2 regions of the Enterobacter sp. JS8-1 genome follow, and region 1 is predicted to be linked to the other one. Evidence: predicted binding sites of a transcription regulator. Region 1 holds the regulator's gene; the other holds the start of a gene.

Evidence for each region. The regulator Fur, encoded in region 1, represses iron uptake genes when iron is present. The targets are predictions, from matches to a motif close to ATAATAATGAGAACNACTATCAA.
Region 2: the regulator Fur is predicted to act here: its motif matches at 1,250-1,272, upstream of ACOQH0_RS16140 (Nramp family divalent metal transporter).

Annotation. Positions count from the first base shown of each region.
Region 1 covers NZ_CP185805.1:1,386,881-1,390,300, forward strand. The annotation lists gene chiP (chitoporin ChiP) at 1-750, shown strand, start outside; gene chiQ (ChiQ/YbfN family lipoprotein) at 798-1,124, shown strand; gene fur (ferric iron uptake transcriptional regulator) at 1,228-1,674, opposite strand; gene fldA (flavodoxin FldA) at 1,966-2,496, opposite strand; gene ybfE (LexA regulated protein) at 2,652-2,939, opposite strand; gene ybfF (esterase) at 3,068-3,420, opposite strand, start outside.
Region 2 covers NZ_CP185805.1:3,405,938-3,409,357, forward strand. The annotation lists gene ACOQH0_RS16140 (Nramp family divalent metal transporter) at 1-1,210, opposite strand, end outside; gene nupC (nucleoside permease NupC) at 1,561-2,748, shown strand; gene ACOQH0_RS16150 (EAL domain-containing protein) at 2,795-3,420, opposite strand, start outside.

The DNA of each region.
Region 1 (3,420 bases):
GTCGATTACCTCCACTCGCTGGGCGCAAAATACGACTTCAAAAACGACCTGGTCCTGGAAGCTGCATTTGGTCAGGCGGAAGGTTATATCGATCAGTATTTTGCTAAAGCCAGCTACAAATTTGATGTCGTGGGCAGCCCGCTGAGCACCAGCTACCAGTTTTACGGCACGCGCGATAAAGCCAGCAATGGCACCGTTAACGATATCTATGACGGCACTGCATGGCTGCAGGCACTGACCTTCGGCTACAAAGTGGGCCAGGTCGATTTACGTCTGGAAGGAACATGGGTGAAGGCAGAAGGGCAGCAGGGCTATTTCCTGCAGCGTATGACGCCAACCTACGCGTCCTCTAACGGTCGTCTCGATATCTGGTGGGATAACCGCTCTGACTTCAACGCCGACGGCGAAAAAGCGGTGTTCTTCGGCGCAATGTATGACCTGAAAAACTGGAACCTGCCTGGCTGGGCGGTGGGTGCATCTTACGCTTACGCCTGGGGCGCAAAACCTGCGGATATGGCGACACCGGACGCGTACTACGATCCAAACTATCGTCTGAAAGAGTCTTCTTACAGCCTGGATGCAATCTACACCCTGCAGGATGGCCGTGCAAAAGGCACGATGTTCAAACTGCACTTCACGCAGTATGACAACCACTCCGATATCCCGAGTTACGCGGGCGGTTACGGCAACATCTTCCAGGATGAACGTGACGTGAAATTCATGGTCATTGCGCCATTCACTATCTTCTGATGAACACACCGGCGGGCAATGTCCCGCCGGTATGGAGACTGCACATGATGAAAAAAATCGTAATCGTCGCGTTGCTGGTATCAGGGCTGGTGGCGTGTGCTCAGACTGAGGCACCAAAAGAAGATTCCCGCCTGAAGGAGGCCTATAGCGCCTGTATCAATACGGCGGAAGGGTCGCCCGAGAAAATCGAAGCCTGTCAGAGCGTGCTGAACGTGCTGAAGAAAGAGAAAGCGCATGAGCAGTTTGCGACGCAGGAAAACGTCCGCGTGATGGATTACCAGGCCTGCATTCAGGCGCGTAAAACCGGTAACGATCAGGAAGTGGCGAAGCGTTGCGATAAGATCTGGAGCGATATTCGCAGTAACAATAAATAAGTTGCTTTATGCCCGGTGGCGCTGCGTCACCGGGCTTTTTTTTGCCCAAAAACAGGCAAAAAAAAAGCCAACCTTACGGCTGGCTCAGAGTATAAACACGATATTATTTTGCGTCGTGCGCGTGGTCGTCTTCACGGCAATCGCCTTCAGCACAGTGACCATACAGGTACAGGCTGTGGTTGGTCAGGCGAATACCGTGACGTGCGGCGATTTCACGCTGGCGTGATTCGATGGAATCATCGCTGAATTCAATAACCTTGCCACAATCGAGGCAGATCAGGTGATCGTGATGGTGCTGCTGGGTCAGCTCGAAAACGGATTTGCCGCCTTCGAAGTTATGACGGGTAACAATGCCCGCGTCATCGAACTGGTTCAGCACACGATACACGGTTGCCAGCCCAATCTCTTCACCCATGTCGATAAGACGTTTGTAGAGGTCTTCCGCACTGACATGGTGATTGTCTGGCCCCTGAAGCACTTCAAGGATTTTTAACCGAGGAAGCGTTACTTTCAGGCCAGCCTTCTTTAATGCGGTATTGTTGTCAGTCATGCGGAATCTGTCCTGTTGCTAAACGATTCACTTCTAATGAAGAAGTGACAGAAAATGCACTTGGGATAATGCGTCTCATTATAGAACTGCCATGGCTAAATGAAAACTGCAAGTCTCAAGCAAAGTATGCTTATAAAAACGTGGTATCACCAACAAACTTGTTCGATGGCATCCACTTTTTACCAGGGGGATATTGTACAGGTCTGAACGAAAAAGTTAAAAGTTTGTAGCAATTAATTTAATCGGTTTTACCTGGTAAGCGGGCGCAACCGGAGTTGCGCCACCGGGAAATCAGGCGTTAAGAATGTCGTCGAGGTTCAGTTCTTCGCGAACCTGCTTAACCCATTTCTCAACGCGTTCAGCGGTCAGTTCCGGCTGACGGTCTTCGTCAATGGCCAGGCCGACAAAGTGGTCGTCGTCTGCCAGGCCTTTAGAGGCTTCAAAGTGGTAACCCGCCGTTGGCCAGTGGCCCACAATAGCAGCACCGCGCGGTTCAATGATGTCGCGGATGGTGCCCAGTGCGTCACAGAAGTATTCTGCGTAGTCTTCCTGGTCGCCACAACCGAACAGCGCGACCAGCTTACCGTTGAAGTCAACTTCTTCCAGGGTTGGGAAGAAATCGTCCCAGTCACACTGCGCTTCGCCGTAGTACCAGGTCGGGATACCCAGCAGCAGGATGTCATAGCCTTCGAGATCTTCTTTGCTGCTCTTGGCGATGTCGTGCACATCGGCAACGTCTTTACCGAGCTGTTTTTGAATGTTTTTTGCGATATTTTCGGTATTGCCGGTATCACTGCCAAAGAAAATGCCGATGATTGCCATGAGTAAAATAACCTCTTGAAACTTAATGGTATGGTGGCGCAATTTGTCCACGGATAAGGGCAATAATAGCAGAACAGGCAACCCTGCGGAAACAGCTATCGCGCAGGACTGCACTCTGTGCTACATGAAAAGGGTCATAAAGGGGATTTTCAGACTTATGCCTTGCTGCGCAATGTCTCAAGTTGGGTGATTAACATCTCTTCAATCAGTTCGCTGCGGCTGATGTTACGCGCCTCGGCCAGCTCATTTAGTGCATCGACAGCATCGGCGTTCAGCTTCAGTTCGACACGCTTAAGCCCACGATTTTTATCGCGTTTAAGCTGGTTGCGTTTATTGATACGCAGCTGTTCATCGCGCGAGAGCGGATTCGTTTTCGGTCGTCCCGGTCGACGCTCATTCGCGAACAGATCTAGTGTCGTACGGTCCGTTTGTTCTTTGGCCATGATTCTGAGACTTCGGGGGAAATACGCCGCCCTGCTAATGCCCGGGCGATAAGCGCGCCATCATACATCACCGAAAACGGCACGCCAACGACTGGAAGCCCACAACCTTCCAGTCGCTCTCTTTTTAATCAATTTGCAGTATCAGAGAGATAGCGACGAATGGCGCGCAGCACGGCGTCCGGTTTTTCGGCGTGAACCCAGTGCCCGGCACCGGCGATCACATGGGCGCGAGCCTGCGGGAATTGGGCCAGCAGCGTGTCGCGGTAGGCATCGGTAACGTAAGGCGAGTTTCCGCCGCGAATAAAGAGGGTAGGGTGTGGCCACGCGGGGACGTTTTCCCAGCCCACGATGTTGTTGTATTGCTCCCAGAGCACCGGCACGTTAAAACGCCATTGCCCGTCGACAAACGACTTCAGCAGGAACTGCACGACGCCTTCTTCATCCAGATGCTCACGCATTACGGCGGCGGCCTGTTGGCGTG
Region 2 (3,420 bases), 2.0 Mb from region 1:
ACCACAGATTCAGCGCCACCACCACGACTACAATCGCCCACCCGGTCCTTTTCACCAGCGTCGAGTTCACGAGATCGCCCATCAGTGTTTTATCGCTGGTAAAAATCAACAATGGCACCAGCGCAAGGGCAATACCAAAACTCAGCAGGACCTGGCTCATTACCAAAATGCGGGTAGGATCCAGCCCCATCAGAATTACAATAAACGACGGCAGCATGGTGACGGCGCGACGCACCCACAGCGGAATATGAAAACGCACGAATCCCTGCATCACCACTTGTCCCGCCAGCGTACCTACCACCGTGGAAGAGAGGCCAGCAGCCACCAGGCTCAGCCCAAATATCGTTGCTGCGGCATGGCTCAGTAACGGTTCCAGCGTCAGATAAGCCTGATCGAGATCGGCAATCCCCGTGTGACCATTAAAGTGGAAAGCGGCAGCAGCGGTCGCCATCATCGCCAGATTCACAAAACCGGCAATCGTCATGGCAAACGCGACATCCCATTTTGTCGCGGAATAGCGTTCCTTACGGGTGCCACCGTGCAGATGTTGTGTCAGGGAGGAGTGCAGATAAATCACATGCGGCATAATGGTCGCCCCGAGGACGCCAGCAGCCAGGAATACCGCTTCGGAGGTGGGCAGACTTGGGATCACCATCCCTTTACTCAGCTGCACCAGATTCGGCTGGGAGAAGATCAGCTCCACAATATAGGCTGCAGCAACAAACAGCAGCAGACCACCGATGACTTTTTCCAGCGGCTTCTGTCCTCGGCGCTGCAGCATCAGAATAAGGAAAGTCGCAATCCCGGTCAGCACTGCCCCCTGCAACAATGACACGCCGAGGATTAGTTTAAATCCAATCGCAGCCCCTATGAATTCGGCAAGGTCGGTTGCCATGGCGATAATTTCAGCCTGGACCCAGTACAGCCAAACCGCCGGACGCGGGTAATGGTCGCGGATCTGCTCTGCCAGGTTTTTGCTCGTGGCAATACCGAGCTTCGCTGAGAGCATCTGGATCAGCATGGCCATCAGGTTAGCCCAGACGACCACCCACAGCAATGTGTAGCCGAAGCTGGCTCCGGCCTGAATGTTGGTCGCAAAATTACCCGGATCGATATAGCCAATGGCAGCAATGAACGCAGGTCCCATTAATGCGAACCGCAACTTGCGCGCTGCTCTGCCACTGCTACCCTCTACGCGACTGTTTGTCATTTCTGCCTCTGAAATATAGCCTTTGCTATGTTTAATGCTATCAAAATGAGAATGATTATCAAGATCATTTGTAAGGTTTGTAATGATTTCTCTGATAGCTTTTGACGATAGATGGGCAGGTGAGATGCGGGTGCTCTAAATGGAACAGAGTTAGCGCACACTTTTGTGAAGCCTAGCACACAAACTTAACTTTTCACTCATTTACCTAACATAACAAAAATGTATTGTTGATCACTATTTTTGAGACTCGTCACAGGATGTAACTATAGTGTGTTCTTGATCTCGTTTTCTTTTCGCTTGTTACATAGAATGTGCACGAAAATTAAACCTGCCTCATATTTGGAGCAAATATGGACCGCGTCCTTCATTTTGTCCTGGCACTCGTTGTCGTTACTGCACTCGCATTGCTGGTCAGCACAGACCGCAAAAATATTCGTATTCGCTATGTTGTCCAACTGCTGGTCATTGAAGTATTACTTGCGTGGTTCTTCCTGAACTCAAACGTGGGCCTCGGCTTCGTGAAAGGCTTCTCCGAGATGTTCGAAAAACTGCTCGGGTTTGCTAACGAAGGGACTAACTTCGTCTTTGGCAGCATGAACGATCAAGGTCTGGCCTTCTTCTTCCTGAAGGTGCTGTGCCCTATCGTCTTCATCTCTGCACTGATTGGTATTCTGCAACACATCCGCGTTCTGCCGGTGGTTATCCGCGCGATTGGCTTCCTGCTGTCCAAAGTGAACGGCATGGGCAAACTGGAATCCTTTAACGCCGTGAGCTCACTGATCCTCGGTCAGTCTGAGAACTTCATCGCGTACAAAGATATTCTGGGCAAAATGTCCCGCAACCGCATGTACACCATGGCGGCAACCGCAATGTCTACCGTATCCATGTCTATCGTGGGCGCATACATGACCATGCTGGAGCCAAAATACGTGGTGGCGGCGCTGGTCCTGAACATGTTCAGCACCTTTATTGTGCTGTCGCTGATCAACCCTTACCGTGTTGATGCCAGCGAAGAGAACATCCAGATGTCAAACCTGCATGAAGGGCAGAGCTTCTTCGAAATGCTGGGTGAATACATTCTGGCAGGCTTCAAGGTCGCCATTATTGTTGCCGCTATGCTGATTGGTTTTATCGCGCTGATCGCCGCCCTGAACGCCCTGTTCGCAGCGGTGCTCGGTATCTCCTTCCAGGGCATCCTGGGCTACATCTTCTATCCAATCGCATGGGTGATGGGTGTTCCGGCTCATGAAGCACTGCAGGTTGGCAGCATCATGGCAACCAAACTGGTTTCTAACGAGTTCGTGGCAATGATGGATCTGCAGAAAATTGCCAGCACGCTCTCTCCACGTGCGGAAGGCATTCTGTCCGTGTTCCTGGTTTCCTTCGCAAACTTCTCTTCCATCGGTATTATCGCCGGTGCGATTAAAGGCCTGAACGAAGAGCAGGGTAACGTGGTTTCTCGCTTCGGCCTGAAGCTGGTGTACGGTTCTACGCTGGTGAGCGTACTGTCTGCCTCTATCGCAGCGCTGGTACTCTAACTCGCAGAGTGAAAAAAAACCGGGAGTATGAAAGCTCCCGGTTTTTTTACGCCCGTAATTCGGCAAGCGGTCTGGGTTTACCTAACAGGTAGCCCTGCAGATAATCGACACCAAGGTGCAGCAACATATCCCGCTGCGCCGGGGTTTCCACATATTCCGCAACCACGCAGAGCGATTTTGTTTTCGCCAGATTACATATCGACTGCACAATCATCGCATCCATGTTGTCGCTGCAAATATCTTTTACGAAACAACCATCAATCTTGATGATGTCGGCCTGCAGGCGCTTCAGACGCTCAAAGTTGGCATAGCCTGTTCCAAAGTCGTCAATAGCAATACGGAACCCATGATCCCTCAGCTGCTGGATATTGTTAATGCTACTGCCCGAATTGGAGAAAGCCTGTTCTTCGGTAATCTCGATGACCACAGCCTGGGGCGGGACGGTATAGCGAGCGAAGAGCGCGATAATCTCCGTGGCGACCTCTTTTTGCATCAAGGTCATCGGCATCAAATTGACGGAGAAACGGGTGCCAGCATGTGTGGCGGGATTATCCCGCAGCCAGACCAGTAACTTCTCAACCACATTCAGATCAAAGCGATGGCTCAGGTTAAACTGGGCAATCAGCGGAATAAAGCGATCGGGGGTGATCATCTCTCCCTCGCTCTCCAGGC